Regions from separate parts of the Nocardia sp. NPDC049526 genome, predicted to be linked through region 1. Evidence: predicted binding sites of a transcription regulator. Region 1 holds the regulator's gene; the other holds the start of a gene.
The links. The regulator HspR, encoded in region 1, represses chaperone genes until heat shock. The targets are predictions, from matches to a motif close to ANNTGAGTNNNNNNNACTCANNT.
Positions count from the first base shown of each region.

Region 2: lon (endopeptidase La) is a predicted target of HspR. The motif match lies at 14,714-14,736, and genes of this name have one in related genera.

Region 1 covers NZ_JBITMA010000001.1:16,421-32,192, reverse strand. Annotated here, with positions in the region: gene ACIBW7_RS00150 (MFS transporter) at 1-1,000, shown strand, start outside; gene ACIBW7_RS00145 (hypothetical protein) at 1,088-1,381, opposite strand; gene ACIBW7_RS00140 (MFS transporter) at 1,383-3,086, opposite strand; gene ACIBW7_RS00135 (MarR family winged helix-turn-helix transcriptional regulator) at 3,203-3,688, shown strand; gene ACIBW7_RS00130 (FAD-binding oxidoreductase) at 3,691-5,301, opposite strand; gene dnaK (molecular chaperone DnaK) at 5,807-7,654, shown strand; gene grpE (nucleotide exchange factor GrpE) at 7,651-8,304, shown strand; gene dnaJ (molecular chaperone DnaJ) at 8,329-9,492, shown strand; gene ACIBW7_RS00110 (heat shock protein transcriptional repressor HspR) at 9,492-9,893, shown strand; gene ACIBW7_RS00105 (FAD-binding oxidoreductase) at 10,548-11,717, shown strand; gene ACIBW7_RS00100 (hypothetical protein) at 12,017-12,406, shown strand; gene ACIBW7_RS00095 (FAD-binding oxidoreductase) at 12,438-13,214, opposite strand; gene ACIBW7_RS00090 (FAD-binding oxidoreductase) at 13,223-14,380, opposite strand; gene ACIBW7_RS00085 (LLM class flavin-dependent oxidoreductase) at 14,588-15,487, opposite strand; gene ACIBW7_RS00080 (NADP-dependent oxidoreductase) at 15,496-15,772, opposite strand, start outside.
Region 2 covers NZ_JBITMA010000001.1:343,478-359,249, forward strand. Annotated here, with positions in the region: gene ACIBW7_RS01495 (helix-turn-helix domain-containing protein) at 1-206, opposite strand, end outside; gene ACIBW7_RS01500 (hypothetical protein) at 766-1,056, shown strand; gene ACIBW7_RS01505 (hypothetical protein) at 1,056-1,262, shown strand; gene ACIBW7_RS01510 (DNA-3-methyladenine glycosylase family protein) at 1,415-2,350, opposite strand; gene ACIBW7_RS01515 (FAD-binding and (Fe-S)-binding domain-containing protein) at 2,676-5,447, opposite strand; gene ACIBW7_RS01520 (ABC transporter ATP-binding protein) at 5,606-7,486, shown strand; gene ACIBW7_RS01525 (oxidoreductase) at 7,535-8,530, opposite strand; gene ACIBW7_RS01530 (DNA polymerase IV) at 8,596-9,666, opposite strand; gene ACIBW7_RS01535 (DUF1707 domain-containing protein) at 9,786-10,172, shown strand; gene ACIBW7_RS01540 (hypothetical protein) at 10,148-10,384, shown strand; gene ACIBW7_RS01545 (FAD-dependent monooxygenase) at 10,503-12,185, opposite strand; gene lon (endopeptidase La) at 12,293-14,635, opposite strand; gene ACIBW7_RS01555 (MerR family transcriptional regulator) at 14,819-15,268, shown strand; gene ACIBW7_RS01560 (hypothetical protein) at 15,428-15,772, shown strand, end outside.

The sequences.
Region 1 (15,772 bases):
CGCGGCGGGCGGGTTCTCCCTCGGCATGGTGGTCGGCGGGTTGCTCACCGCACTCGGTTGGCGGTGGGTGTTCTTCGCGCCGGTCCTGTTTTCCGGGCTGATCCTGGTGGCGGCGTTCGTGCTGGTGCGGGATGCCACTGTGCCCGAGGGGGTTTCCGGCGGATTCGATCTGCCGGGTGCGTTCAGCGTGACGGGTTCGATGCTGCTGCTCGTCTATGGCGTTGTGCGGCTGGAACATCCGAGCGACGGTGTGGTGCTGACAGTTGCGGTTTTCGGTGCGGGTCTACTGTTGCTCGCGTACTTCGTGTGGAACGAACGTCGCTCGGCCAGCCCGCTGGTCCGGCTCGATATCCTGCGGTCGGGAACGCTGGTGCGTACCAACGTGATCGCGCTGCTGTTCGTCGGATCGTTCGCGGGCTTCCAGTTCTCGGCGACCCTGTACTTCCAGGAACTGCGCGGTTGGTCGACTGTGCAGACCGGCCTGGCCATGGCGGTGATCGGGGTCGACGCGGTGCTCGCACCGATGCTTACTCCGCGCCTGGTGGACCGATTCGGCAATGCCCGGGTGGTTTTCGGCGGCGTACTGCTCGCGGTACTTGCCTACGCTATGTTCCTGCCGACCGACCTGGACCGAACCTACGCCGCGATGTTCCCGGCGATGCTGCTACTCGGCGTGGCCTTCGCACTCGTCTACGGACCGCTGACCATCGCGGGCACCGAGGGAATCGCTGAACAGGATCAGGGCCTGGCCGGCGGTCTGCTGTACACCGCCTTCCAGTTCGGCTTCGCGCTCGGCATCTCGGCCGTCACCGCGGTGAACGTTGCGGCGATCGCGGCCGGTGATTCCGAAATCGACGCCCTGCGAACCGCATTGATCGTTCCGGTCCTCACTGCCGCGCTCGCGGGCGCAGTCGCCGCATTCGGCCTCCGCCGCATCGCGCCATCCGATCGGGGTCTCGCCTCCGATGAGCTCGAGAACGTGAAGGTGGTCTCGAAATGACGACCACAACCACATCATTCGACGACATCGGCCGTCGATGAGAATGGCGGTTCCCGCATCGAGCCGGGAACCGCCATCTCGATCCTACTAACGCTGCAGCGTCGGAATGACCACGTCGTTCAGGTACTCCTCGATACCGCGTCCGCCGCGCTCGGCCTCGTGCACACTGACGTGCTGCTCGGCCGCCTTCTGCTTCAGTGCGGCACGCGAATCGGGTTCCACCCCACCGCCGATGATCAGATCGGTGATCTCGCCGGTATCGAGTACGCGCAACGCATCGGCGTCGGCGATGGTGCCCACGGCTGCAAAACCATTGGCGCGCAACAACTTGGTCGCGGTGTCCACAATCTCCGGGCCACGGCCGATAGCAAGTACTTTCATCTCACACTCCTGTCGGTACCAGTTCCAAAGGATCATCGATTTCATGGTGCTCGAGTCGTGCGTTCTTGGGCAGCACCAGAAAACCGAGGCACATGACGGCCAGCAGGCCGATCCCGTACCACAGCGTGTAGCGGAAGGTATTGGCGAAATTCACCGCGTTGGCGTGTTCACCCGCATCGGTGAGCACCTGTGCCACAGCGTAATTGCCCGTATCCGAGCGCTGGCAACTGGCCGGGACGGCGGTCGGGTCGACCTGTGCCGACCGATCGCGGACGCAGGCAAGGAAATTCGTGAGAATCTCCTCCTGCGCCGGCTCCGGAAGACCGATCGTGCTCAGTTCGGTGCGTACCTGCGGCGAGACCGCCTCGACTCCGCGCGTCGAATCATGGTCCAGCTGACCGAAGAACACCACGCCGACCAATGCGACACCGAGTGCGGTGCCGAGCTGCTGTCCGGTATTGAGCAGTCCGGAAGCCGCCCCCGCCTCGCGTGCGGGCACCTGACCGAGCAGCAGGTCGATGGTCGGCGCGACCACCATGCCGAATCCGACACCGGTGACGATCAGCGGAATCACCATCTGCCATGACGCGATCGACGCACCGTAATGTGCGGCCAGCCACCCGTACAGCGCGAATCCACCGGCATTCACCAGACCGCCGGCGACCAGCACGATACGCCCGAACCGCGGCGCGAGCGCACTCACCGAAACCCCCGCCCCGATGCCCGCGCCGACCGCGAAGAAGACTGCCGTGAGTCCGGCCCGCATCGCCGACCAGCCCAGTCCGGCCTGCATGAACAGCGTCCAGATCAGGAAGAACCCGCCGAGCCCGATCCAGAACAGCAGCCAACTCGCGAGGCCGACGGTGAACGGGCGGGACCGGAACAGCTCCAGATCGATCAGCGGGGATCCGACGGTCCGCGCTCGTCGCCGCTCGAAGACGACGAATGCGCCGAAGACCACCGCGGCGCTCGCCATCATGACGAAAGTCCATGCGGGCCAACCCAATCGGCGGCCCTCGGTGAGCGGATAGGTCAGCAGCAGCACCGCGGAGATCGCCAGCACCATGCCGATGGGATCCAGTCGCGGCGTGGCTGCCGAGCGCGAATCCCGCATGACGATGGTCGCGGCGATCAGCGCCGCGATCCCGACCGGCAGATTGACCAGGAAGATCGGCCGCCATTCCAGATCGAACAGATTCCATTGCACCAGCAGTCCGCCGAGTGACAGGCCGACCGCGGAGGCCGAGCCGCCGACGCCGCTGTAGATCGCGATCGCCTTGGCGCGCTCTTCCTGCGGGAAGGTGGCCCGGATGATGGCGAGGATCTGCGGCACCATCAGTGCGGCCATCGCGCCCTGGACGAACCGGGAGGTGATCAGCATGGTCGGATCCGAGCTGAAGCCGCACGCGGCGGACGCCAGCGTGAATCCGGTCATGCCGATCAGGAAGATCCGCTTGCGGCCGTAGATATCGCCGAGCCGGCCGCCGGTGATGAGCACCGCGGCGAAGGCGAGCACATAAGCCGCGATGATCCATTCGATCTGCGAATACTGGGCGCCCAGATCGGTCTGAATGCTCGGCACCGCGACATTGACGATGGTGACGTCGAGTAGATCCATGAATCCCGCGGCCAGCACGACCGCGAAGGCGATCCAGCGGCGCGGGTCGAGTGGCGCGTCTGCGCCCGGAGAGATGTCGGTATCCACGAGAAGGCTCTTTTCGAATCGGTGGAGTAGGGCGACACCTCAAACTATGCACCTGAAGTGATTATCAATCAAGTGTGCAATCACTAAGAGTGCATTGATCGGGGTATGCTTGGTGCGTGACCGATCCGACCTTCGTGCCGCTGTCCGAGCACCCTGCCTTTCTGCTCGGTCAGCTCGGGTTCCATGTCGCGCAGCGCTTCACCGACCTGCTCGCGCCACTCGGCATCGGCCCGCGCCACTACGGCACGCTGCGAATATTGAGCGCCAATGACGGTCAGTCCCAGCAGCAGCTGTGCGAGGCGCAGCGGATCCATCGCAATGTGATGGTCGGGCTGGTGGACGAACTGGAGAAGCGCGGACTCGTCGAGCGACGCAAACATCCGACCGACCGGCGCGCACACGCGGTGTATCTACTCCCCGCGGCGCACGAGCTGCTCACCCGGGCCGAGGCGATCGTGACCGGATTGGACGCGGACGTTACGGCGGCGCTCGAACCCGACGAGCGCGCCACCCTGGTCGACCTCCTGCAGCGCACCGCGGCGGCGAACGGACTGATCCCGGGCATTCACCCGGGCCTGGCCCGCCCAGCGGACAAGTGCTGAGCTCAGATCAGCACGCCGGGATTGAGGATTCCGGCCGGATCCAGCGCGGATTTGGCCGCCCGTAACGCATTCGCGAACGGGTCGGGGCGCTGGCGGTCGTACCAGGGGCGATGGTCTCGGCCCACCGCGTGATGGTGGGTGATGGTCCCGCCCGCGGCCGAGAGTGCCTCGGAGACAGCGGCTTTGATGTCATCCCACTGCGCGAGCGTACTACCCCAGCGACCGGCGGCGTAGATTCCGAAGTACGGTGCCGGGCCGTCCGGATACACATGGGTGAAGCGGCAGGTCACCACGCCGGCGGCGCCGACCGACCGGATGGCGGCGTTCGCGGCCTCGGTCACCGCATCCTTCAGATTGTCGAATTTGTCCCAGGTGCAGGCGGTTTCGAAGGTTTCGGTGATCATCGACCGGGCCGCGAGGGCGTCGCGTTGATAGGGCATCCGCAGGAAGGACGAACGCCAGGTATCAGCCGCGCCCGAACCTCCTCGGTGCTCGGTCGATTCGGTGTAGCGCGCGGGTTCGGGAAGAGTGCCGCCGTGGTCGGCGGTCAGCTCGAGCGCGCGTTCCATCCAGGTGCGCGTGGGGTGATCGGCGGATTCGAATCCCAGCACCAGCACACCGCCGCTCGTCGCGGCACCGGCATTGAGAAATGCCTCGGCCGGATCGAGCAGCCGGCAATTGGTCGGGTAGAGGCCGGACTGTGCGATGGCCCTGGTCGCCGCCACGGCTTGGGCGTAGTCGTCGAAGTGCGCGGAAGCCGTTGCGCGCCAACGCGGCCGGTCCTGCAAGCGCATCCAGGCCTCGGTGATTATCCCGAGTGCCCCCTCGGATCCGAGGAACATCCGGTCCGGTGACGGCCCCGCCCCCGATCCGGGCAGCCGACTCGATTCGCTTGTGCCCGTCGGGGTTACCACTCGCATCGACTCGACCAGGTCATCGATATGGGTGTACAGCGTCGCGAAATGTCCACCGGCCCTGGTGGCCAGCCAGCCGCCGAGCGTCGAGAATTCGAACGACTGCGGAAAATGCCGCAGCGTCAGGTTCGCGCCGCGCAGTTGATCCTCCAGCGCCGGACCGAAGACTCCGGCCTGAATTCGGGCCGCCCGGCTGGTGCGATCGATCTCGAGCACCCGATCGAGCCGACCGAGGTCCAGACTGATCGCCCCCGCGAATTCGGTCGATCGAGCGGGCAACCTCGGCTCGACCCCGCCGACCACGGAAGTTCCACCCCCGAACGGGATTACCGCGATATTCGCCCCGGCGGCCCAGTCGAGCACGTCGACGATCTCGCCCTCCGTCCTCGGCCGGACGATCAGATCCGGCACATTGCGCACCTCGCCGCGCAGATTGCGCACCACATCGCGAAATGCCTGACCGTGCGCGTGCGCCGCCCGATCGGCCGGATCCGTCGAAACCAGTTCGGCGAGCGAATCCGGCGCGCTCACCCGCGGTTCGGGCAGCCGGAGCGATTCGACCGACGGCGGTTCGTGTGGTGTGAGATCCGCACCGGGCAGAATCGCCGCGACCCGCGCCGTCAGTGCTTCCCCCTCCGCGCCGACGACCGCGTCCTCGACATTGCCCCAGCCCCACCAGGACCGCGTCTTCGTCGGCACATCCACTCCTTTCGGCGGATCGACGGCGATCGACACCGGCCGTCGCCGCTATCCTCGTGGACCGCCGGATCCCCAGGCAACCCCGCTTCAGAGGTATCCGTCCGCCCCGGGGCGGGACGGAATCGGGCCGGTTCGCCGTGGTCGCCGGTGGATCACAAGTGGTCAACGATTCTGGCTCGGGCCCTCGGGCCTGACAAGAATGGCGGGCGAGGACCCCTTCTTCCTGCATCGGGGAATAGAACCGCGTGGGCCGCCGGTTGAGCTGATCGACAGTGTTGAGTGTGTTCGGCTCAAGTTTCAGTTGACGCCCGGTGTCGAATGGGTGCAGGATTGAGCCGACCACGCTCAGCGTTGCTGGGACCGTGCTCCGTGAGGTGCTTGGGGCGAGGTCTCGCGGCACCCGACCCGGTTGACCCGGGCGGATGTCGCAGAGCGGGTAGATCGCCCGAAAACCGCGATTACCCAGCACCGACACAAGAAGTTACGTCAACTAGGAGGAACCACCATGGCTCGTGCGGTCGGAATCGACCTCGGGACCACGAACTCGGTCGTCGCCGTTCTCGAAGGCGGCGAGCCGGTCGTCGTCGCGAACTCTGAAGGATCGCGCACTACCCCATCGATCGTCGCGTTCGCCAAGAACGGAGAGGTTCTGACGGGTCAGCCCGCCAAGAACCAGGCGGTCACCAACGTCGACCGCACCATCCGCTCGGTCAAGCGCCACATCGGCACCGATTGGTCGGTGGCCATCGACGACAAGAAGTACACCGCGCAGGAGATCAGCGCGCGCGTGCTGATGAAGCTGAAGCGTGACGCCGAGTCCTACCTGGGCGAGGAGATCACCGACGCGGTCATCACCGTGCCCGCCTACTTCGAGGACTCGCAGCGCCAGGCCACCAAGGAGGCCGGTCAGATCGCCGGTCTGAACGTGCTGCGCATCGTCAACGAGCCCACCGCGGCCGCACTCGCGTACGGCCTGGACAAGGGCGACAAGGAACAGACCATCCTGGTCTTCGACCTCGGTGGCGGCACCTTCGACGTCTCGCTGCTGGAAATCGGCGAGGGCGTCGTCGAGGTCCGTGCCACCTCCGGCGACAACCACCTCGGTGGTGACGACTGGGACGAGCGCGTCGTCAGCTGGCTGGTCGACAAGTTCAAGGCCAGTGCGGGCATCGACCTGACCAAGGACAAGATGGCCATGCAGCGCCTGCGTGAGGCGGCTGAGAAGGCCAAGATCGAGCTGAGCTCCTCGCAGAGCACCTCGATCAATCTGCCCTACATCACCGTCGACGCCGACAAGAACCCGCTGTTCCTCGACGAGCAGCTGACCCGCGCCGAATTCCAGAAGATCACCTCGGACCTGCTCGACCGCACCCGCGCGCCGTTCCAGTCCGTGATCAAGGACGCAGGCATCAATGTCGCCGATATCGACCACGTCGTGCTCGTCGGTGGCTCGACCCGTATGCCCGCCGTCTCGGACCTGGTCCGCGAGCTGACCGGCGGCAAGGAGCCCAACAAGGGCGTGAACCCGGACGAGGTCGTCGCCGTCGGCGCCGCACTGCAGGCCGGTGTGCTCAAGGGCGAGGTCAAGGACGTCCTGCTGCTCGATGTCACCCCGCTGTCGCTGGGTATCGAGACCAAGGGCGGTGTGATGACCAAGCTCATCGAGCGCAACACCACCATCCCGACCAAGCGCTCGGAGACCTTCACCACGGCCGATGACAACCAGCCGTCGGTGCAGATCCAGGTGTTCCAGGGTGAGCGCGAGATCGCCTCGCACAACAAGCTGCTCGGTTCCTTCGAGCTGACCGGCATCCCGCCGGCCCCGCGCGGTGTGCCGCAGATCGAGGTCACCTTCGACATCGACGCCAACGGCATCGTGCACGTGACCGCGAAGGACAAGGGCACCGGCAAGGAGAACACGATCAAGATCCAGGACGGCTCCGGCCTGTCCAAGGAGGAGATCGACCGGATGGTCAAGGACGCCGAGGCGCACGCCGCCGAGGACAAGGCCCGCCGCGAGGAGGCCGAGACCCGCAACCAGGCCGAGTCGCTGGTGCACCAGACCGAGAAGTTCATCAAGGAGAACGAGGACAAGGTCCCCGCGGACGTCAAGACCAAGGTCGAGGCGGCCATCGCCGAGGCCAACGAGGCGCTCAAGGGCACCGATATCGCGGCCGTGAAGTCCGCGGTGGAGAAGCTCGCGACCGAGTCGCAGGCGCTGGGTCAGGCGATCTACGAGGCATCGGCCGCCGACCAGGCCGCGTCCGGCAACGGCGCGTCGAGCTCCGCAAGCGATGACCAGGTCGTGGATGCCGAGGTCGTTGACGAGCCGGTCGACACGGAGAAGAAGTGAGCGAGGGAAACTCCGAACAGGAGCCGATCACCTTCGTCGACAATCGCAAGATCGATCCGGAGACAGGTGAAATCCGGGAGCCGGCGGCGGAACACCCCGCCGCCGGGCCCGGTCCCGAAGCCGGGAACGGCACCGAACCCGTCATCGGTTCGGATGAAGGCGCCGAGATCCTGGCCGAGGCCATCACCAAGGAACTGGCCGAGCGCACCGCCGACTTGCAGCGGCTGACCGCCGAATATGCCAACTACCGGCGTCGGGTCGAGCGGGACCGCCAGGCCACCATCGATGCGGCCAAGGCGGCCGTGGTCTCCGAATTGCTCGGTGTACTCGACGATCTCGATCGTGCGCGGGCGCACGGCGATCTCGATGCCGGACCGCTCAAGTCGGTCGCGGATAAGCTCGCCGACGCGCTGCACAAGCAGGGTCTGCAGGAATTCGGTACGGAGGGTGAGCCGTTCGACCCGACCCTGCACGAAGCCGTGCAGCACGAGGGCTCCGGACACGATCCGGTGATCGGCCTTGTCATGCGCAAGGGCTATCGGTTCGGCGATCGAGTGCTTCGGCACGCGCTCGTCGGGGTAACCGATGGCGTGGCCGATCTGGTCGAAGAAGAGGCATCGGATGCTGATGCCAATGCGAACAACCAATAGGAACCCGAGAGGAGGAGATGCCCGGTGAGCCAACGGGAGTGGATCGAAAAGGATTTCTACAAGGAGCTGGGTGTCTCCTCCAGTGCCTCGCAGGACGAGATCAAGAAGGCGTACCGCAAGCTCGCCCGTGACCTGCATCCGGATGCCAATCCCGGCGATACCAAGGCCGAGGAGCGGTTCAAATCCGTCAGCGAGGCGCATGCCGTGCTGTCGGATTCGGCCAAGCGCAAGGAATACGACGAGACCCGAAAGCTGTTCGCCGGTGGCGGATACGGGCGCGGTGGCTTCACTCCCGGTGCGGGCGGCGGCTTCTCGCAGGACTTCAATATCGGGGACATCTTCGGCCAGGCGAATGCCGGCGACGGTGGCCTCGGTGACCTGCTCGGCGGCCTGTTCAACCGGGGCGGCACGCGCACCGCGAGCCGTCCGCGCCGCGGCGCCGATGTGGAGACCGAGACGACTCTCGGCTTCCGCGAGGCCGCACAGGGTGTCACGGTTCCGCTGCGGATGACGAGTCCGTCGCCGTGTACGACCTGTCACGGCAGTGGCGCCAAGCCCGGGACCAGTCCGCGAGTCTGCCCCGTCTGCAATGGCAACGGCGTGATCAGCCGCAACCAGGGCGCGTTCGGCTTCAGCGAGCCGTGCGACGAATGCCGTGGCAGCGGTTCGATCATCGACGATCCGTGCGTCGACTGCCGCGGCAGCGGCATCCAGAATCGGACCCGCACCATCACGGTGCGGATTCCCCCTGGTGTCAGCGATGGGCAGAAGATCCGGCTGGCCGGCCAGGGCGAAGCCGGACTGCGCGGTGCGCCCTCGGGTGATCTCTATGTGACCGTGCACGTCAGCCAGGACAAGGTCTTCGGCCGCAACGGCGACGACCTGACCCTGGTGCTGCCGGTCAGCTACAGTGAATTGGTGCTGGGCACAACGGTTTCCGTGCCCACGCTGGAAGGGCGCGTCGGTGTCAAGGTGCCTCCGGGTACCGCGGACGGTCGCATCCTGCGGGTGCGCGGTCGTGGCGTGCCCAAGCGCGGCCCCGGCGGCGGGGCGGGCGATCTGCTCGTCACCGTCAAGGTGGCCGTGCCGCAGAAGCTGGACGACAATGCCGCCGAGGCGCTCAAGCGCTACGCGGAGGCGGAGAAGACCAGCGGGTTCGATCCACGTGCGGGATGGGCAGGTGCGTGATGTCCGATAATCCGAAGCAGGCATCCAGCGGGGCGTCGCGGGCGGAGTTCTTCATGATCTCCGTGGCAGCCCAGTTGGCGGGTATGCACGCGCAGACACTGCGCACGTATGACCGCCTCGGACTGGTTACGCCGCAACGGACTTCGGGTGGCGGTCGACGTTATTCGGCACGGGACGTCGAACTGCTCCGCGAGGTGCAGCGGCTATCCCAGGACGAGGGCGTCAACCTGGCGGGCATCAAGCGCATCATCGAACTCACCAATCAGGTCGAGGAACTGCAACAGCGCGTCGCCGAGATGTCGGCCGAGCTGGATCGGCTGCGCGCGGGGTATCGCCCCGATCTCGCGCCGCCGCAACGCAGTACCGCACTGGTGGTGTGGAAACCGCGCCATAGGCGCTGATAAGCGCGGCAGGCTCCGGGATTCGGTTTCGACCGAGCCCGGAGCCTTTTGTCATTTCGTGCCGATAAGTGAATGCGTTATGTCGCAGCGCCGAATCTGGTTGTGCACCCGGATATCCGCTGGCAGTGCTCGAGCAAACTCCGGAACCGGGTTTCATTACCCGACAACCGGTTCAGCCGCTCGTGGGTTTCGGCATGCGGTTCGGAAGGGTTGCCAACGATGTGCCGAGCTGTGAAGTTTGCTGTGGCCCTTGCCGCGGCAAACAATGCGCCGGAGCGTGCCGCGGATCCCGTCGGTCGCCAGATCGGCCGACGCCTGCGGTTTGCTCGAGCCGGATGAGCGGTCCCGGATCGCGGATTGCCGCACGATCGCTCCGAGATCCCGATTGGGATGAATCTTGCAAAGCGGGCCTTCCGAATTCGGTGAATATATGACTGATTTCGCCGTTGTGTTCGTTCTTTCGGTTTGTTTTCAAGGGTTTTCGTGGTGCGGATCCTCGTTTCGAGGGAATTACATTCGTGATGTTTATGCGACTGATTCCGAAGCTGGCAAACCTCGCCTACACTCGTTCGCATCGGCTGCTGTCGAGTGTCCCGCAGCACTTCACTCGCCGGCACGGGTTTGTGTTCGAGTGCAAAAGGGGTTGTGACACAAATGGACTCGCGGACCGTCGCTTTGATAAGAACAACGTTCAAGGCGGTTGCTGCGGAGGAGGGGGGTCCGGCCAAGCTAGCCAGTTCGTTCTACGCAATTCTGTTCACGGACTATCCCGCCGTACGGGATTTCTTCCCCGCAGCGATGGATTCCCAGCGTGACAGATTGGTCAAGGCCATCTCCTATGCGCTGGATCGGCTCGAGGAGCCGAATAAGTTATTGCCATTCCTCGCCCAACTCGGGCGCGATCACCGCAAGTACGGGGTACAGGCCGCGCATTACACCGCCGTGGCGACCTCGTTGAAGTCCGCGATGCGGATCTTCGCGGGCACCGAGATGTGGACCGACGAGGTCGACCGGGCCTGGGACGAGGGCTTGAAGATCATCGGCGACACCATGATCGGCGCGGCCGAACAGGAATCGGCGCCGCCGGTCTGGAGCGGGACCGTCGTCGAGCGCCGCGAGGTACTGCGCAATCTCGCCGTGGTGCGGCTGCAATTGAATCAGCCGATGCAGTACGCCGCGGGCCAGTACATCAGCGTGCAGATCCCGGCCCGGCCGCGTATGTGGCGCTATCTGTCCCCCGCGGTGCCCGCGAATGCGGACGGGGAGATCGAATTCCACATCCGCGGGGTGCTCGGCGGCTGGGTCAGTCCGGCCATTGTCGGCCACACCAACATCGGTGACCAGTGGCTGCTCGGTTCACCGCTCGGCGGACTCGGCGTGCCGCGCAATGTGAAACGCAAAATGCTGATGGTCGGCTGCGGTACCGGCATCGCACCCCTGCGCGCCCAGCTCATGGCGATGGCACAGCGGCGCGTCAATCCACGGGTGCACCTGTTCGTCGGCGGCCACCACCCGTGTGACCTCTACGATCTGGAGATCCTGAGCCAACTGGCCACCGCCAATAAATGGCTCACCGTCACGCCGGTCTCCGAGAGCGATGAAAACCCTTGGTGGTACCTGGACTCCGGCGAATCGGAGCACACCTGGCCGGGGCTGGAAGCCCGGATGACCGGCCAGATCGGCAAGGTCGTCGCCAGCTACGGCTCCTGGTCCGACCGGGATGTGCAGATCGTCGGATCACCCTCGATGGTGCAGACCACCAAGTTCCGTCTCATGGCAGCAGGTACGCAGACCAAGAACATCCGCCACGATCCGCTTTTCTGAGTTGTTGGCCGCGGCTCCGCCGCGGCGTGTTCGCGGCCCCCTGTGTCTCGCGTCCGAGTCGTCGAGACTCGCGACTTCGTGGCCATCGCGAAGACCAAAACGACGCCCTAACGGCCGCGCACCGGGCGGGTGTAAGACTCGCTTCGTTGGGGTCGCTGATGGCGGATCGTTCGGCGCCTGATGGGTACGTGCCAGGCGGGCGGGGCCCCGTGCCTGCGTCGTCGCATGCGCTTCGACGGCTCGGACGCGAGACGGGCCGCGAACGGTCGCTCGTAAGACTCGCTCTGTGGTGGTCGCTGGTGGTGGATCGTTCGGCCGCCGATGTGCACGTGCCGGATGGTCGAGTCGTGCGTGTGCGGCGCGTGCGCTTCGATGGCGCGGATGCGAGAGGGGGTGTGAACGGGTCGCTTGTAAGACTCGCTCTGTGGTGGTCGCTGGTGGTGGATCGTTCGGCCGCCGATGTGCACGCGCCGGATGGTCGAGTCGTGCGTGTGCGGCGCATGCGCTTCGATGGCGCGGACGCGAGAGGGGGCGTGAACGGGTCGCTTGTAAGACTCGCTCTGTGGTGGTCGCTGGTGGTGGATCGTTCGGCCGCCGATGTGCACGCGCCGGACGGTCGAGTCCCGCGCCTGCGGCGCGTGCGCTTCGACGACTCGGACGCGAGACGGGCCGTGAACGGTCGCTCGTGAGACTCACTCCGCGTGGGGTCGAGTTCGCTGGTTACAGTCCTTCGAATTGTATTGCGGCAGCGGGAGTTCCGGTTTCGACGAGCCGGTCCAATGTCACTCGGACCATATTGGGCGAACCGCAGACCAGCACCTGATGGTGGTCGAATGCGCCGTGTGAACCGACGACATCGGCGAGCGTGCCGAAGAGCATATCGTCGAGCGGGAAGCCGATATCCACGCGCGACTGCTCGTACCATTCGTCGACCCAGCCGGGATCCTCCGGGCCCTCGATCACGGGAATCACCGTGAGCCAAGGCAATTCGTTCGCCAGCAGGAACAGCATGTCATCGGCGTAGAGGTCGCGCGGGGAGCGCCCGCCGACGAACAGGTAGGTGGGCGGCGGATCCTCGTGGCGGGCGAGGTCGAGAATCTGGGAGCGCATCGGGGCCAGCCCGGTGCCGCCCGCGATCATCACCACCTCGTCGCCGTACGGATCCACGGCGAGAGTGCCGAGGGGAGCGCTGATCTGCCATTCGTCGCCCAGTTGGGTGTCGGCCACGATACTGCCGCTGCACCAGCCGCCCGGCACCGTGCGCACGTGGAATTCCAGCTTGCCGTCCAGCGACGGCGGCAGCGCGGGGGAGAGCCGACGGCGCATCCCCGGATGCTGCGGCACCCGGACCTCGACCGACTGTCCGGCGAGAAACGGGACGTACTCACCGATCAGACGGATAACCGCGATGTCGTGGCGCAGCCGGTGGTGACCGACGACGGTCGACTTCCATTCGGGCGCCGCACCGTTGCCGTGCGGGCTCGGATCAATTGTCATCACTTCTCTCAAACGGGATCTGAGCTGATTACCGACTCGGGGGTGCCCACCGCCATCAGGGCGCGGCGGGTGTCGGCGATCATGCGGGCCGAACCGGCGATCTGGATCTGCCGGTCGGCCCATGAGCCGAAGCTGGCGACGACCGCGCCCAGATTTCCGATCAGGCGGCGGTGCATGCCGTACGGCTCGTCCTGCGGTGGATGCGGGTACCACCACGGGTTGGTCTTCTGTTCGCAGACCGGGACCACGGTGAGCCACGGATTGCTCTGCGAGAGCTGCCACATATTCTCCACGTCGTACAGATCGCAGGGGTAGCGGCCGCCGATGAAGAAGTGCACGCGCGGATTGATGCCGCGCTGACCCATCTCGATCAGCTGCGCGCGCAGCGGGGCGATGCCGGTGCCGGCACCGATCAGCAGCACGTCACGGCCACTGTCGCGATCGATGTGCAGACCACCGAGCGGACCCGCGATCATCCACCGATCGCCGACCCTGGTCTCGTTGACGATCGCCGGGCTCACCCAACCACCGCGGATCTTGCGCACGTGGAATTCGATCTCGCCGTAGGGATTCGCGGGAATCGCGGGCGAGAGGTAGCGCCACATCTTGGGGCGCTGGGGGAGCGAGATCGGTACGTACTGTCCGGCCTGATACGGAATCGGGCTGTCGGTCTGCAGCCGCACGATGGCCAAGTCTTCGAGCACCCGGCGATGGCCGACCACGGTCGCATCCCAGTACGGCTGCGATTTATCGGAATTGGCGCCGATGGCCATGGAGGCGGAGATGAGGATGGTGATATCGCGCCAGCCCTCCTCGAGCGCGCGATTCCACATCGGACCGTTGAAGACCCGGAAGGCGGCCAGCAGCGCCCGCCCCGCGATGTCGTAGTGCGCGGCGATGACACCGTACTTGCGGTGATCGCGCGCCAATTGTTCCAGGAACTTCTGGGCCCGCCCCCAGTCCTCGAGATTGTCGAGCACGTAATGGATGGCGGTCACCACCCGCTTCGCCTGCATCTCCATCGCGGGCGGGAACAATTCCCGCAGCTGCGGCTTCTCCGCAAACAGGTGACCATAAAACGCGCTGATCAACCGCTCGGGTCCGTTCGGTGAGTCGATCACCGATCGGAAGTTGGCGCGGACCAGCGCTGCCGAACGCGCATCCACGACGTGGAGCTTCCTTTCCCTCAAAATCTGCCCAGGGACATGTCCGTAACCGGCGGTCCTCCGCCGACAAGTATCCCTGAAAATCACATGGTCGTGTGGGTATGCCCGATCACGTCCGCGCTCACGGTAATCCGTGGGCAAATCGGGGCTGCTCTGGGCCGGACATGCAGGATATCGCGACCTTGCTCGCTCCGGGTTACCGGCGGGTCAACGCGTGACGTTCGCGCGCACCGCGGGCGCGACCAATTCGGCATAGCGATGTACCTGGTCGACGGGGTCGCCCTCGGTCGGCCAGAAGATGAAGCCGTCGATGCGCTGGTCACGATGCAGTGCGGACAGATCGTCCACCCAGCGCTCGGGTGGGCCCTCCAGGAAGCCGTAGTCCGTGCCGTCGGCGGTGATGGTGCCGGACAGGTTGTAGACCCGGCGGATGGCGCGCGGGTCGCGGTGCGCCGCCGCGGCGGCGTCGTCGATGCGCTTACCCGCCTCGGTCAGGAATTCGGGCGGGGCCCAGGCCGCCGAGGGCAGCCAGCCGTCGGCGCGCTGTCCGGTCAGAGCGAGCATGCGCGGCCCCTTCGCGCCGAGCCAGATGCCGGGATCGTGTTGCGGCTGCGGGCCGGGATGGGCTCCGGCGAGCAGGTGGTAGGTGCCGGGCACCCGGACCGAACGCTCGTCGCTCCACATGGCCCGGATGACCGCGATGCCCTCGGCCAGCGCCTGGACCGATTCACCCGCGCTCAGGTGGTAACCGCCCATGGCGGCGATGGCGGCCCAGAACGCGCCGGCGCCGAGACCGAGATGGATCCGGCCGCCGGTCATGATGTCGAGGGAGGCAACGGATTTGGCGAGTACGGCCGGATTGCGTAGGGGCAGGTTGGCGACATCGGGGAAGAAGGTGAGTCGCTCGGTCCGCATGGCCAGGCCGGTGATCAGGGTCCAGGTGTCGAGGAAACGTCGCTGGTAGGGATGGTCCTGGACGCCGATCAGGTCGAGTCCGGCTCCTTCGGCATATGTCGTCAGCTCGGTGAGCTGCTGGTAGTTATCGGCCTCTGGAATCAGGAAGAGGCCGAATTCGGGTGGGCGTGAGCCCTTTTTGCGCGCGCTCACGACTGGGCTCAGATGGCCAGCACGGTTTTGCCCCGCGCGCCCGGCGCGCCGATGACCGAAGGGCCCTGGTCCAGCGGGACGGTCGCGTCGATCGGCACGACCACATCGCCTGCGGCGACCCGATCGAGCAGGCGGGTCAGTTCCGGTCCGCGTCCGGAGGATTCGATATTGCCGCCTTTGATGCCGCGATCGCGCAGTGCGTCCGGATCGGCGGACCAGATGGTGGAGTAGACGGTGCCACCGTCGCGGACCAGCGCGGTCAGTTCGGCCAGCACCTCGGGTGGA
Region 2 (15,772 bases), 330 kb from region 1:
ATGCGGTCGGCGTGGCCTTTTTCCAAGCGCTGCAACGTGCTTGCACCCCACTCCATCAGCCTGGATGCCTCCGCGATGGTGAGACCCGACTGGGTGCGCCAGTCCCGGAGATACCTGCCGAGCTGGCGTCTGGGTAGAGTGGAGGCGGCGTTCTCAGGGAATAGCCGGTCCGGGGTTTCCGACGCTCTTGCCGAATTCGCTGACACAGCACGCTCCGTTCTGTATTCAATTGCGACGTTCTCGGGTCCCTACGTGGGCGCGTAGGGTTCCGCTTCCGGGCCCGTCGCGCACGTCACGGGCTCGGATGCAAACCCAACGGTTGCTCCGGGGCGACCCCACAAGCTCGGTTCCCCGGCACTTCGCTTGGGCAGAGGGCTCTTTCGTCCACTATGGAGAATCCTCCCTTCCCTGCTGGGTTTTGTGCTGGGAATTCGCCTCAAAACTTTGGATATCCACGAAGGACGCTGTTCGTGACCTGCCGCGATGGTGTGCTGGGAGTGTGCCCGGAGCGGAACAGGCGCCTTTCCCTCCTCCTGTGAAACCTCCGGGCGCGCACAGTATTCGATGGCGACGCTCGCGGCGCCCTCCGTGGTCACGCTAGCTACCGCCTGCGGGCGCGTCGCGAGCGTCGCAGGATTCGATGGCGACGCTCGCGGCGCCCTCCGTGGTCACGCTAGCTACCGCCTGCGGGCGCGTCGCGAGCGTCGCAGGAATCGCACATAGGAACGAGGAGTCATGGCTGTAAGTGTCATAGCGTCGTCCTTGATGACCAGCGATTTGACCCCGCATCGTGCCCGCAGTGTCGGGCAGGAGAACTGGGTGGTTTCTTATTTGCCCGGACGCACGCTGACCTGCGACCAGGCGGTTGCCGCGCTGAAAGTTGCTGAGGTGGTGCCATCGCTGTTCGCCGCGGTCGGCGATCTCGCGGACGAGGTCGGCCTGACTGTACTCGAGGCGCTGGGTATGGCGGTTCGACAGGCCCCGTGGGACCAGGGACCGATCTCCCGGTACACCCGACATGTCCGCTCGGTGCGTCGCCGGGCGGAGGTTGCCTGATGCAACTCACCAACCTGCACATGCCCGTCGCGTCGCTATTGGCCTGCGGAAACGACCCTGGTGTGCTGACAATCGAACAAGCCCACGCCGCAATGCAGTTGCATATCGACTGCACCGTCGACCGGTGCCGGGTCCGCCGTGCGGCGCGGACCACGCTGGTCGATGCGGGCAAATGTGTGCTGGACGAGCGCGCCCTGCCGTTATGAGGCCCGCTGCCGAGTCACCGGGCGTCCCGGAGGTGCTTGCCGACTGCATTCGGGTGCTGCGCTGGGTGACCGCCGAGTCCCTGGCACATCGACGTCACGCTGTCGCGCAGACGAAATACGGTCTGCCGAAGCGAGTTGTCCGGCGGATCCGCTCAGTGCCAGGTGTGATCGGTGAGCGGGGTGCGCGGGCCGAACTTCGGCTTGTGCGCGTAACCGCTGATCTCCAGCAGGCGGACGGCCCGATAGCGATGTGGCCGTAGCGGTTCCAGATATTCGACCATCGCGTCGTCGTCGATGGGTTCACCGAGCAGCGTCCAGCCGACGATGGCCGCCAGGTGGTAGTCGCCGACCGAGAGGGCATCCGCGTCACCGAAGGCGCGCTGCCCGATCTCGGCGGCGGTCCACACCCCTATACCGGGGACCGTGCGCAGGCGGCGGGCGGCTTCGACCGGACTTTCGCCCGACGCCCGCTCCAGCGCGCCCGCCACCCGGGCCGCGCGCACGATCGTCTGCGCGCGCTGCGGCCCGACATTGGCGCGGTGCCAGGTCCAGGACGGGATCTTGCGCCAAGTATCGGCGTCGGGTGGCAGCAGCAGTCCGGCGGGTGCTGGACCGGGTGCGGGAGAGCCGAACTGTCGCACCAGCTTTCGCCAGGACGCGCGGGCGGAGACGGTGTGCACCTTCTGTTCCAGCACGGCGGGGACCAATGCCTCGAAGACCAGACCGGTGCGCAGCATGCGCAGTCCGGGAAAGCGGCGGTGCGCGTCGACGATCTTCGGATGTTCGGGGGCGAAGTCGGAAACATCCTCGTCCAGGCACAGCATGTGGTCGAGTCCGTCGAGGAATTCGGCCGCGCCCGGACCCCAGGCGCGGGCGTCGGCGGTGTGGCGATCGGCTTGGATCAGACGGTAGGTGACCGGGCCGGTCGGCATTCGGGAGGCGTGCCAGTGCGCGCCGTCATGGGTGACCTGGTGGCACGGGTCGCCGCTGCCGCGAGACAGTGGCGCGAGGGTAGGCGCGAGATCGATCGGCCGCTCGGCCGTGATCGTCCTGGTCAGGCCGGTCCGGTTCAGGTCCGGCTCGGCCATCTGATTGCGCACCGCCCCATTGTGCCCCGGTAGGTGGGCGGCGGGCGCGCGGGCCTCGAATGTTGCCCGGCTCACAATTTTTTCGGTCCGAATGTGCGATTTGCCATACGGATTCGGCATAATCGCTGATCCCCGTTATTTTGTAACGCGAAGAATTGGTGTGGCGATATTGATGCGTTCGGCAAACAGCTGGCAGTCGCCATAACGGAGGTACGAAATGATCACCAACGCGCTCAACTGGTTGCTCAATGCCTGGGGTGCGGTTTCCGCGGGCAGCTCGGGCTACCAGATTCCGTCCGGCACGCTGCCGTTCGGCAGCTGAGACTCATTCGCCGAGCAGGAATTGCGCGAGGTGTAGGCCTCGACGGCCGCTCAGCTGCATAGCCTGAGTTCGACACGAGAAGCCGTCGGCTATCAAGATCGAATCGTCGTCGGCATTCCGTAGCGCCGGAAGCAAGCCATTCTCGGCGACCGCGACCGAAATGTCGTAATGGTCGGATTGCATTCCGAAGTTTCCGGCCAGGCCGCAGCAGCCGGTGACCTCTGTCACATTTATCTGCATGCTGGCTAATAGTCGGCGATCTTCGTCGAAGCCGATTACGGCATGATGATGGCAATGCGGTTGGACGACCGCAGACTGTCCCGGTCGTGCTGGCGGCCGCCAGTTCGGCTGTTCGGCAAGGAATTCGGCGAGTGTGTGCACGGCAGCGGCGGTCGCGGCGGCGCGCGGGTCGTCCGGTAGCAGTTCCGGCAGGTCCGAGCGCAGGACCGCCGTACAGGACGGCTCGAGGCCGACGACGATGCCGCCGCCACGCACATGCTCATCCAGTTCGGTCAGTGTCGCGCGCAGCCGGGCCCGAGCGCCGTCGAGTTGGCCGGTGCTGATCCAGGTGAGGCCGCAGCACACGCGCCGCCGCGGTATGCGGACTCGGTAGCCGAGAGATTCCACCAGTTGCACTGCGGCCTGGGCTATTTCGGGGTCGAAGGCGTCGGTGAAAGTATCGATCCACAGGAGCACTTCGGGTGTCCCGTCCGAATGCCCGCGGTCGTGCCAGCTCCTGCGGAAACTGCGGTCGGCGAGTCGCGGTACCGCACGTCGCGGATCAATTCCGCCCGCACGCAAGGTGATTCGACGCAACCACCCGATTTCGGCCAGCGCATTCGCCGCTCGCGGCATGCGACCCGCGACACCGAGCCAGCGCGGCAGCCAACCCAGAGCGTAATGATCGATGGGACGCAGGCGGTGCCGGTAGCGACGGTAGAGTGCCTCGGATTTGTAGGTAGCCATATCGACCCCGGCCGGGCAGTCGGAGCGACATGCCTTGCAGGACAGGCACAGATCGAGCGATTCGGCGACCGCCTCGGACGACCAGGGGAGTGCACCGCGCACCACCTCCTGCAGCACACGCGCTCGGCCGCGGGTGCTGTCCTTCTCGTCGGCGGTGGCCAGATACGACGGGCACATGAAGCCACCGGTCGCGCGGGTGTCGGCGCGGCATTTGCCGATACCGACGCAGCGATGGACGGCGGTGGTGATATCGCCGTCGTCGTGCGGAAACGCGAAACCACCCGCTCCGATCGGCCGCACTCCGACCAGCCGTAGGTCGGCATCGATGGGGCGCGGCGCAACCAGGACACCCGGGTTCAGCACATCATCTGGATCGAAAAGCGCCTTGTACCCGGCGAATGCGTCGAGGGCGTCCTGGGAGTACATCATCGAGAGCAATTCCGAGCGGGCCCGGCCATCGCCGTGCTCGCCGGACAGCGAGCCACCGTAGCGGACCACCAGCTCGGTCGCATCCTGTATGAAACTCCGAAAGCGTTGCGGCGCATCGAGAATCGGCAGATCGAGGCGGACGTGAATGCAGCCGTCGCCGACGTGACCGTAGAGCAGTCCGTCCACGCCGTGGTCCTTTGTCAGCATGGCGAAATCGCGCAGATACGCACCGAGGTGCTCCGGTGGGACGGCCGCATCCTCCCAACCCGGCCAGGCCGGATGACCCGCCGGAGTGCGACCGGCCAGGCCCGCGCCTTCGGCTCGAATGCGCCAAAGTGCCGCGGCGGCACCGGGATCGGTGACAATCCTGGAGTCCAGCGCGCCGACGGTCCGGCAGAGCTGCTCCGCTGTGGCATACGCCTCGGCGGGGGTATCACCGGCGGACTCGACGAACAGCCAGCCGCTACCGCGCGGCAGTTCCGGCACACCGCTGGTGGCTCCGCGGTGCACGCGCACGATATCGACCAGTCGCGCATCGATACCCTCTACCGCAATCGGGTCGCAGGCCATGACCGCCGCGACATCGTCTGCGGCCGTGGCGATATCGGGATAGCCGAGCACCGTGAGCACGGTGGCCCGCGGTAGCGGCACCAGATCAACCGTGGCATCGAGCAGCAACCCGCAGGTCCCCTCGGTCCCTACGAACGACTTCGCGACCGCCGAACCACGTTCCGGCAGTAGATGTTCCAGACCGTAGCCCGATGCCTGCCTATCGAATCGGCCGAGTTCGGTGCGGATCACCGCGAGACCGGCGCGGGTGAATTCGGTCAGGCCCGCAATGACGGACGGGTCGGCCGCGAGCGCCCGCTCGGCTCCCGTCCCATCGAGAATGCGCAGCTCACGCACATTATCCGAGGTGCGCCCCCACGCCACCGCATGCGGTCCGCACGCATTGTTGCCGATCATCCCGCCCAGCGTGCACCGATTCTGCGTCGACGGATCGGGCCCGAACCGCAGCCCGTGAACCGCGGCCTCGCGCTGTAATTCGGCGAGGACAACGCCGGGCTGGACGCGTGCGATGCGCCGGTCCGGGTCCAGCTCACCGATGCAATTCATATATCGGCTGAAGTCCACCACTATCCCGGGCCCGATGGCATTGCCGGCCACCGACGTCCCCGCACCCCGCGCGGTTACCGACAGCCCATTACCCCGGGCGAATTCGAGCGTGCGCGCCACATCCTCGGCCCCGCGCGGAAAGACGACCGCGGCCGGGAGCACCCGATAGTTCGACGCATCGGAGGAGTACTCCGCACGCCTACGCGCGGACGCATCGACCTCGCCCGCAATCCCGCGCCCCAACGCCGCCGCCAGCCGCTGCATACCCACCCTGCCAGCCTATGCACCCGCCGGACGCAAGATCAGCACTCTGTTCGCTGTGCGCGGAATCGATACGGAATGGGCTTGCGCTCAACCTTTGTTGAGGTCTTAGTGTCGGTGGCCAGGTGTTCGATGGGCGGGGAGCGAGAGGGAGCAGCACGGTGAGTATCGAATCGGTGGCCTGGAGCCAGATGTATCGGCGGGCGAACGCGCCGCAGGAGCAGCGGCCGTTCCGGCTCGCGACCGCGCAGCGCATTCTGCGGTTCGCGCGGCCACACCGCCGCCGGATCGGTGCGTTCTTGCTGTTCAGCGTGGTGTCCGCACTGCTCGCGGTGGCAACGCCGGTGCTTGCCGGGCGGGTGGTCAACGACATCGTCGGTGGCTCGGCGCCGCGCGTCGTGGTTGCCCTCGCCGTCCTGATCGGCGGGCTCGCGGTGGTCGATGCCGCGCTCGGGGTGATCATTCGCTGGCTGTCCTCGCGGATCGGTGAGGGGCTGATCCTGGATCTGCGCACAGCCGTGTTCGATCATGTGCAGAAGATGCCGGTCGCGTTCTTCACCCGGACCCGCACCGGCGCGCTCGTCAGCCGATTGAACAACGATGTGATCGGCGCGCAGCGCGCGTTCAGCGACACGCTCTCCGGTGTCGTCACGAATCTGGTCACCCTCGCGCTCACCCTCGCCGTCATGGTCCGCATCTCCTGGCAGATCACGCTGCTCGCGCTGGTGCTGCTGCCGGTGTTCGTCGTTCCGGCGCGACGGATGGGCAATCGGCTGGCCGGATTGCAGCGGGAAGCCGCGGGCCTCAATGCGGCGATGAGCACCCAGATGACCGAACGGTTCTCCGCACCCGGCGCGACGCTGGTGAAGCTGTTCGGACGGCCGCAGCAGGAGTCGGACGAATTCGCACTCCGCGCACGTCGGGTGCGCGATATCGGGGTGCGCACGGCGATGCTGCAGACGGTGTTCGTCACCTCGCTGACCCTGGTTTCGGCGCTGGCACTGGCCCTGGTCTACGGACTCGGCGGGTGGTATGCGCTGCGCGGTCAGTTGGATGCCGGTGCGGTGGTGTCGCTTTCGCTGTTGCTGACCCGCCTCTACACACCGCTCACCGCGCTGGCCAGCGCGCGGATGGAGATCATGTCCGCGCTGGTGAGCTTCGAGCGGGTCTTCGAGGTGCTGGATCTGAAACCGCTGATCGAGGACGCACCGGATGCCGTCGCGGTGCCGGCGGGTCCGGTCGCGGTGGAACTGGACGATGTCACCTTCGGCTACCCGTCGGCCGACAAAGTGTCGCTCGCCTCGCTCGAGGATGTCGCGACGCTGGATACCCGCGGCGGGGTGGAGGTGCTGCACAATGTTTCGCTGCGGGCCGAGCCCGGTCAGCTCGTCGCGCTGGTCGGTTCCTCCGGTGCCGGGAAATCCACTGTGGCCCAACTTGTTTCCCGGCTCTATGACGTGGACGGCGGTGCGGTGCGGCTCAACGGTACCGATGTGCGCGAGCTGACCACGACCTCGATCCGGGACACCGTCGGACTGGTAACCCAGGACGGCCACCTGTTCCACGACACCATCCGCGCCAATCTGCTGCTGGCCCGACCCGAGGCCACCGAGGCCGAACTGTGGGATGCGTTGCAGCGGGCCCGGTTGCGTGAGCTGGTGACGTCACTGCAGGACGGGCTGGACACCGTCGTCGGCGAACGCGGCTACCGCCTCTCCGGCGGTGAACGCCAGCGACTGACCATTGCCCGGCTGCTGCTCAAGCAGCCACGCGTGGTGATCCTCGACGAGGCGACCGCCTCACTGGACTCGACCTCGGAGGCCGCTGTCCAAGAGGCGCTTTCCGAAGCGCTGGACGGTCGAACCGCACTGGTCATCGCACATCGCCTCTCCACAATTCGGGCCGCCGACCAGATCCTGGTGCTCGAGGACGGACGCATCGTGGAGCGCGGCACGCACACCCAACTGCTCGCCGCCGACGGACGCTACGCGGAGCTGTACCGCACGCAGTTCGCGGACGAGCCGGTCGAGGTCGCGGCCTGAGCCATTACCCGCCGAAGCCCGGCTCGTTCCGGGCTTCGGCGGGTACCGTCAGAATTCCCCGGCGACGCCGAATACGGTGCGGCCGGAGTGGCTGCCGTGCTGAATGGCATGCAGGACCTGCTCGGCCTCGGTGATCGGAGCGAAGTTCTCGATGGTCGAAAGATGTTGGGGCCGCAGCTCATTGGCGAGTCGTGCCCACAGCGCGCGGCGCTTGTCGATCGGGACGTACGCGGAGTCGATGCCGAGCAGCGATACGCCGCGCAGGATGAAGGGCAGGACGGTGGTCGGCAGATCCGGGCCGCCGGTGAGGCCGCTGACCGCGACCGCACCGCCGTAGCCGATCGCGCTGAGAATATAGGCGAGGGATTTGCCGCCGACGCTGTCCACCGCGCCGGCCCAGGTGGCCTTGGACAGTGGACGCAGTTTCGCATCCGGATCCTCCGGCAATCGACCGATCACCTCGTTCGCGCCGAGTTCGGCCAGCCGATCACCCGCATCGGTCTTTCCGGTGGAGGCGATCACCTCGAAACCGAGGCCCGACAGGATATCGATGGCGACGCTGCCGACACCGCCCGTCGCTCCGGTGACCAGCACCGCGCCGCTCTCCGGGGTGAGTTCGTGATCGAGCAGACCCTGCACACTGAGTGCGGCGGTGAAACCGGCGGTGCCGAGCGCGGCCGCATCACGGGTGCTGAGGCCGTCGAGCCCGACCACCCAGTCGGCGGGCACCCTGGCGTATTCGGCGAACCCGCCGTGATGCGAAACGCCGATGTCATAGCCGTGCGCCACCACCTGATCACCGGGCGCGAAATCGTCGACCTCGGAGGTGACGACCTCACCGGTGATATCGATGCCGGGGATAATCGGATAATTCCGGACCACGCCACCGCCCGCGGTGATCGCCAGCCCGTCCTTGTAGTTCGCGCTCGAGTAGTGCACCTTGATCGTGACCTCACCCGGCCCGAGGAAGTCCTCGTTGACCTGCTGCCGCGTGAGCACGATCCCGCTGTCCGATTCTTGTGCCACCATCGCCCAGAACTCCATGCCGACGAGCATACGAGCGTCGGCCGGTGCCGGGGTGGATCTTCGGCGCCGGCTATTGGCGCCGGCTATTGCGGGACGAGTTCGAGGCGGACGCCGAGCAGCCTGACCGGCCGATCCAATTCGAACCGATCGATGATGCGGAGGGCGGTTTCCACGATGGCCGCGATATCGGTGGTCGGCTCGGGGAGTTTCTCCTGTTTGCTACGGGTGTAGAAGGTATTGCTGCGAACGGTCACCGAGACGCGCAACGGGGTGCGGCCCGCGGCCGCCATCTCCTCGCCGACCTCGGTAGCCAGTCGCGCCACCTGTGCGCGGATCTCCTCGGGATCGGTCAGATCGTGTGGAAAGGTCTCGGATTTACTGCGGCCCACCGGAATTCGTGGTTCGGTGGTGACATCGGTATCGCCCTTGCCGTGGCCGAGCACCCAGAGATACGGGCCGGTATTCGGGCCGAATTCGGCGGCGAGGCGCTGGCGATCGGCGGCCATCAGATCGGCGACGGTTTCGATGCCGAGTTCGGCCATCCGCGCGGCGATCCGATTTCCGATGCCCCACAGCGCATTAGTCGGACGATGCGCCATCACCTCGACCCAGCTCGCGGCGGTGAGCCGGAAGATCCCCGCCGCCGCGCCAACGGTATCTGCGGGCGCGGCCGAGGACTTGCCCGCGGATTTGGCGAAGCCGGTCGCCAGCTTGGCCGTGAGCTTGTTGTCGCCGATGCCGATGGCACAGGTCAGTTCCAATTGTGCGATGGCGCTGCGGATTTCGCGTGCGAGCTGCTCCGGATCGTCGGTATCGGCGGCGAGGAAGGCCTCGTCCCAGCCCCATACCTCGACGCTGCCGGGAAAGGTCCGCAGCAGCGCCATCACTTCGTCGGAAGCCTCCTCATAGGTGGCCATATCCAATGGCAGGAAGATTCCGTCGGGACATTTGCGCTTGGCCGAGCGCAATGCCATCCCCGCGCGCACCCCGAATGCTCTGGCCGGATACGACGCGCAGGTCACCACCTTGCGTGGTTCGTCGGGATCGCCATTGCCGCCGACGATGACCGGCAGGCCGCGCAGCTCCGGATGGCGGCGGAATTCCACCGCCGCCTGGAACTGGTCGAGATCGACGTGCAGCAGCCACCTGGGCATATATAGGTCTTACCGCATGACCATGACAAGCAGCGGAAATTGGCCACGAACGTCCGCGGTCGACTCGGAAACGAGCCGTCCGTACGATCTCGGTCAGGACAAGCCAGGGGAGATGCCGCATGACCGACGCACCGGAGAATCTGCCCGCGGTTCGGGTCGGCGATATCGATCGCGAGGTCGCGGCCAAGCAGCTGCAGCTCGCTGTCGACGAGGGGCAACTCGATCTGCTCGAGCTGGATAAACGGCTGGTCGCGGTTTATTCGGCGCAGACGGCGCAGGAACTCGTCGCCATCACCGCCGATCTGCCAGTGATCGCCGCCGCGCGCGAACCCATCGAACTGCGCACCGGCAGTGGGGCGCGGGTGAAGCCGGCGCGTGGATCGTCCCGGCCGAGATCACGGCCGAATGCAGCTCCGGCGGCATCAAAATCGACTTCACGCAGGCACTTTGCCCACACCGCGAGGTCGTGGTCCATGTCGCCGTGGGTTCCGGCACAGTCCAGTTGATCGTGCCGCGCGGCTGGCGGGTCGACCTCGATCGGGTGCAGGCCAGCAGCGGCACCGTCAAGAACAAAGTGACCGAGACCAGTCTGCCCGGATCGCCGCTGCTCCGAGTCGACGGGGAGATCGGCTCCGGGGCCGTGGTGGCGAAGTATCCGCGCCCGCCACGGCGATCGTTCCTTGCCTGGCTGCTGCGCCGGCCTCGGCCGACCGTCTGACCGCTGCTGAGCAACGGCTTCACCATCACCTACCAGTGGCCTGTCGCCGGTACCCGGCTACGCGCCGAGACCACCGTCACCGGGTCGACGCGCCGCCAAGCCGTCGTCCATCCGAAATCTATGCCGAGCGCCCGGACACCGAACCGGTGCTGCGTGCGGTTGCCCAGGGCAATGCGCGCTCGGTCGAGCGTGCACTCGGCAGCTGAGCATCCGCTGACCAGCCCATGAGCGACCGCAATGTCGTGGCGAGCGACCGGGGATACAGGCCCTCATCGGAGCGCGCGGCCACATGTCCGTCCGGGCGCACCAGCAGCGCACCGCCCTCCGGCAGATCGGTGCGGGCACCCCATTCGGCGCCCAAGCCGTGCACCGCGATCTCGACACCGGTCGCGCGCTGCGCATCGGCCGCAGCATCGCGCCAGGCAGCCGAGTTTCCGGCGATCAGAATCGCGTAACCGGGTCCACAGAGATCCAAGGTCGAGGTGGTGTGCTCGGCATCGAGCCACAGATGCGGCAGTCGCGTTCCGACCTGTCCGGTCAGCCGATCGACATGCGGCTCGACCCATTCGATGCAATCCGCGGGTTTGCGCGATACCGCACTCGACGCGTACCGGAAGCGCGACATGACCGCACCGAAATCCAACCGACGCGCCAAAATCTCTGCGTTGTCAGGGGTTTCGATGCCGTAGCGGGTTTCGAAGTCGTCTCCCAGATTGGCCTGTTCAGCGGCGATGATCGCACGCGACCACCGTTCGGCCTGATAGGAATCGAGCAGTGCGGGGCCGCCGGTACCCGACAGCACCGCGGCCAGTTTCCAAACGAGATTATGTGCGTCGGCGACACCGGTATTGCCGCCGAAACCACCCCACGGCGCGTGCCGGTGGGCGGCGTCACCGGCGAGGAAGACCCGGCCGCGCCGATATTCGTCGGCCACGAAACTGCCGGTGTCCCAAGCACTTCGCGCCAGCACCTCGATCTCGATATCGGGCACGCCGATCGCGCCGCGGATCAGCTCGATGCAGCGCTCGTCCGGATAGTCCGCGGCCGTCTCACGGGTCGGATCGTATTCGAGCTGGAAGGACCATTCGTCGGTGTTGTTCTTGGACAAGACGAGTCCGCGCATGGTGTCGTTGCTTATCTCGCACTGGCTGAAGGTGCGACCGCCCAGGACACCCGTAAGATCCGTCCGCACAAAGGCATTGATGTAGTGCCGGGTCGGCGGCAGCTCCCAGCCGGCGATACCCAATGCCCGACGGACCGGACTGGCCGCACCGTCGGCCGCGATGAGGTAGTCGGCCCGGATAACCGAGCTGCGGCCCGACTCGTCACGCAGGGTTGCGGTGACACCCGCGTCATCGGTTTCGAAGTCGATGAGCTCGACCCCGAATCGGAGATCACCACCGCGCTCGCGTGCCTGCTTCGCGAGCACCGGCTCCAGCAGCACCTGGGGCAGGAAGCAGAACTGCGATGGGCTGGGATCGGCCGCCGCCATTGCCGCCCGCAAGTGACTAAGGTCGAGCGGCTCAGCCGTGATCAGGCTGGTGCCCCTGCTCGCGCCGCCGAAGCTGCCCGCCCGCAATGCGGTCACGGCGGCCCGCTTGACCGGCTCCTCGACACCGACCTGACGGAACAGCTCGGAGGTCCTGGTGTGCAGGCCGCGAGCCTTCGGCAACGCCGATGCCGTGGTCCGCTTTTCGACGAGAACATAAGGGACATCGTGATATTCGAGGAACAGCGCGGCCGATAGTCCGACCAGGCCGCCGCCGACAACGAGAACGGGAATCCGCTGGGTAGGAGTCATGCACCGATCGTGTGCGCGCGGGCTTGCACCGCCCTTGCGTCGCGGTCACGGCGACCATGCATACGAAACGGGCCGTACCCGCGGGTACGGCCCGTTCGAGGCGAATATCAGGCGCTCGCCGCGAAGGCGGGGGCGTCCAGGGCCGGTTCGGCGACCGGTTCGATGGCGTAGGCCAGGATGTCGGCCACATCGGCGACCGGGCGCACATCCAGGGCGGCCAGCACCTCGGCGGGCACGTCGTCCAGGTCCGGCTCGTTGCGAGCCGGAATGAACACCGTCTTCAGACCCGCGCGCTGCGCAGCCATCAGCTTCTGCTTGACCCCGCCGATCGGCAGCACCCGGCCGTTCAGCGTGACCTCACCGGTCATGCCGACATCCGCGCGCACCTGCCGCCCGAGCGCCAGCGACACCAGGGCCGTGACCATGGTGACACCCGCCGACGGCCCGTCCTTCGGCACCGCACCCGCCGGGAAGTGGATGTGAATATTGCGATCCAGCACGGACGGTTCGAGGCCGATCTCCGCCAGGTGCGAGCGCACGTAGGTGAGGGCGATCTGCGCCGACTCCTTCATGACATCACCCAGCTGACCGGTCAGGGTGAGCGCGCGCTCGCCCTCGGCGCCGTTGGCCTCGATGTAGAGGACATCGCCGCCGAGACCGGTGACCGCCAAACCCGTTGCCACACCGGGGACCGCGGTGCGTTCCACCGAATCCGGGGTGAAGCGCGGACGACCCAGGTAGTCCTTCAGGTTCTCCAGGTCTATCGTCAGCGACTCCAGCGCGTCGTATCCCAGCTCGGCGTCGTAACCCAGCGACACCACGTTGTCGGCCGAACCAGTTCTGTCCTCGGACAGCCGAGTCGCGGCCTTGCGCAGTGCCTTCGCGATCAACCGCTCCATCTGCCGCACACCGGCTTCCCGGGTGTAGTTGGCCGCGACCTCGCGCAATGCCTCGTCGGTGATCGAAACCTCCTCGGCGGTAAGCGCATTGCGTTCCAGTTGCCGTGGCACCAGGAAGTCGCGGGCGATGGCGACCTTGTCGTCCTCGGTGTATCCGTCGACGGTGATCATTTCCATGCGGTCCAGCAGCGGACCGGGAATGGTCTCCAGGACATTCGCGGTCGCGATGAACAGCACGTCGGACAGGTCCAGGTCCAGATCCAGGTAGTGGTCGCGGAACGTGTGGTTCTGCGCCGGATCCAGCACCTCGAGCAGTGCCGCGGCCGGATCGCCGCGGAAGTCCGAGCCGACCTTGTCGATTTCGTCCAGCAGGACAACGGGATTCATCGATCCCGCCTCCTTGATGGCCCGCACGATCCGGCCCGGCAGCGCACCGACGTAGGTGCGCCGGTGACCGCGGATCTCCGCCTCGTCGCGCACACCGCCGAGGGCGACGCGAACGAACTTGCGGCCCATGGCCCGTGCCACCGACTCACCGAGTGAGGTCTTGCCGACACCGGGCGGGCCGACCAGCGCGAGCACGGCGCCGGAACCACGTCCGCCGACGACCTCGAGTCCGCGCGCGGCCCGGCGGGAGCGCACGGCCAGGTACTCGACCATGCGATCCTTGACCTCGTCGAGGCCGTGATGATCGGCGTCCAGCACCGCGCGGGCGGCCGAAACATCGGTGCTGTCGGTGGTTTTCACGGTCCACGGCAGGTCGAGGACGGTATCCAGCCAGGTCCGGATCCAGCCGGATTCCGGGCTCTGATCGCTGGCCCGCTCCAGTCGACCGACCTCGCGCAACGCCTCGGCGCGCACGTCATCGGGCAGATCGGCCTGCTCGACCCGGGTGCGGTAGTCGTCGGCGCCGTCGGGCTCGTCCTCGCCCAGTTCCTTGCGAATGGCATTGAGCTGCTGGCGCAATAGGAATTCGCGCTGACTCTTCTCCATGCCCTCGCGGACATCTTCGCTGATCTTCTCGGTGACCTCCGCCTCGGCGATATGCGCCTTGGTCCACTCGATCAGCTTGGTCAAACGCTGTGCGGTATCGGGGGTTTCGAGCAGCTCACGCTTCTCGTCGGTGGTCAGGTACGGCGCGTAGCCCGCGGTGTCGGCGATCGCCGACGGATCGGTCAGCTGATTGACCGCGTCGATGATCTGCCAGGCCTCGCGGCGCTGCAGCACCGAAACGACCAGCTTCTTGTATTCGGCGGCAAGCTCTTTGGTGCGACCGTCGGCGGCGGGCGTCTCGACCGGTTCGGCCTCGACCCACAGCGCGGCACCCGGCCCGGTGACCCCGTGGCCGATCTTGGCGCGCCGTTCGGCCTTCAGCACCGCGGCGGGCGCGCCACCGCGCATCCGGCCGACCTGTTCGATGGTTGCGACGACGCCGTAGGAGGCGTAGCCCTCGGTCAATCGGGGTGCGAGCAGCACCGCGTCGGTATTCGCGGCGCGCGCGGCGTCGATGGCGGCCTGCGCCGATTCGTCCAGTTCGATGGGCACGACCATGCCCGGCAGCACGATCGGATCGGTCAGGAACAGCACCGGCAGGTTCTGTGGTGTAGTCACGTGTTCGACCCTTCCAAAAGTTGAGCGATGTCCAGTCAACCCCGGGCCTTCCATGTTTGTTCCGCACCGCTGCCCACGTTCGCTCAGAGCGATCAGCGTTCGATGCGGCCTAGAATTCAGAGCGTGTTCGAAGTCGATGCGTGGCCGGTATTCGGACCTGTTCGCTGCGACAATCCGGACGGTCTGAGTATCGGCGAGGCCGCCCGCCGCACCGGGGTCAGCGTGCACACCCTGCGCTACTACGAGCGCGCCGGCCTGGTCACCACCCCCGTCGACCGCACCGCCAGCGGGCGGCGGCGCTACCACCAGCTCGACCTGGACTGGATCTACGTTTGCACCAGGCTGCGCGCGACCGGAATGCCCATCCAGACCATCCGTCGCTACGCCGAACTCGTAGCCGCCGGAAACGGCAACGAACCGGAACGCATCGCGCTGATGGAGGCACACCGGGCCGAGGTGGTCGCCAAACTCGCCGAGATCCAGGAGAACCTCGCGCTCATCGACCGCAAGCTCGACATCTACCGAGGTCGAATCGCGATCGGCGACCGCGATTTCACTGCAGACCCGGGCTGATACGTCCGAGTCCGGTCACCGTCGATCGAGATGGTCCACCTCGGGCAGCTCGTCGGCAATGGCATAGGTGTTGCGGCGCTGAGAAGGGCGGGACCGCCCTATTGTTGGGCGGACCGTGCCGGTATTCGCTGAACCGCTGCATCCGAGAGGAGCACGTTGGTGTTCGGGCAGGACTGGAAGCAGGCGGGGGCGGTGCTCGTCGTTGTCGGCGGACTGATCGGTATTCCGCCCGTGCTCGCGGCGATTGTTCCGCTGCGGGAGACGGCGGTTGCGGTGGATGCCGAGGTCGAGTTGACCGCGCCGGGAGAGAAGCCCGATACGGTCGAATTCTCGGGGGTCTCCGGCTGGGAGCGCAGCCCGACAGGGGATGCGGCTACGGCAGTGTTGGCGAGTCCGCGCGGCTCGCGACTGGTGGCGACGGTGGTCGACGGGGTCACCGATTTTCGCGATGCGGCCCAGTGGCAGCTGAAGGTGTTGCGGGTACAGGGGTTCGACGCGGTTTTC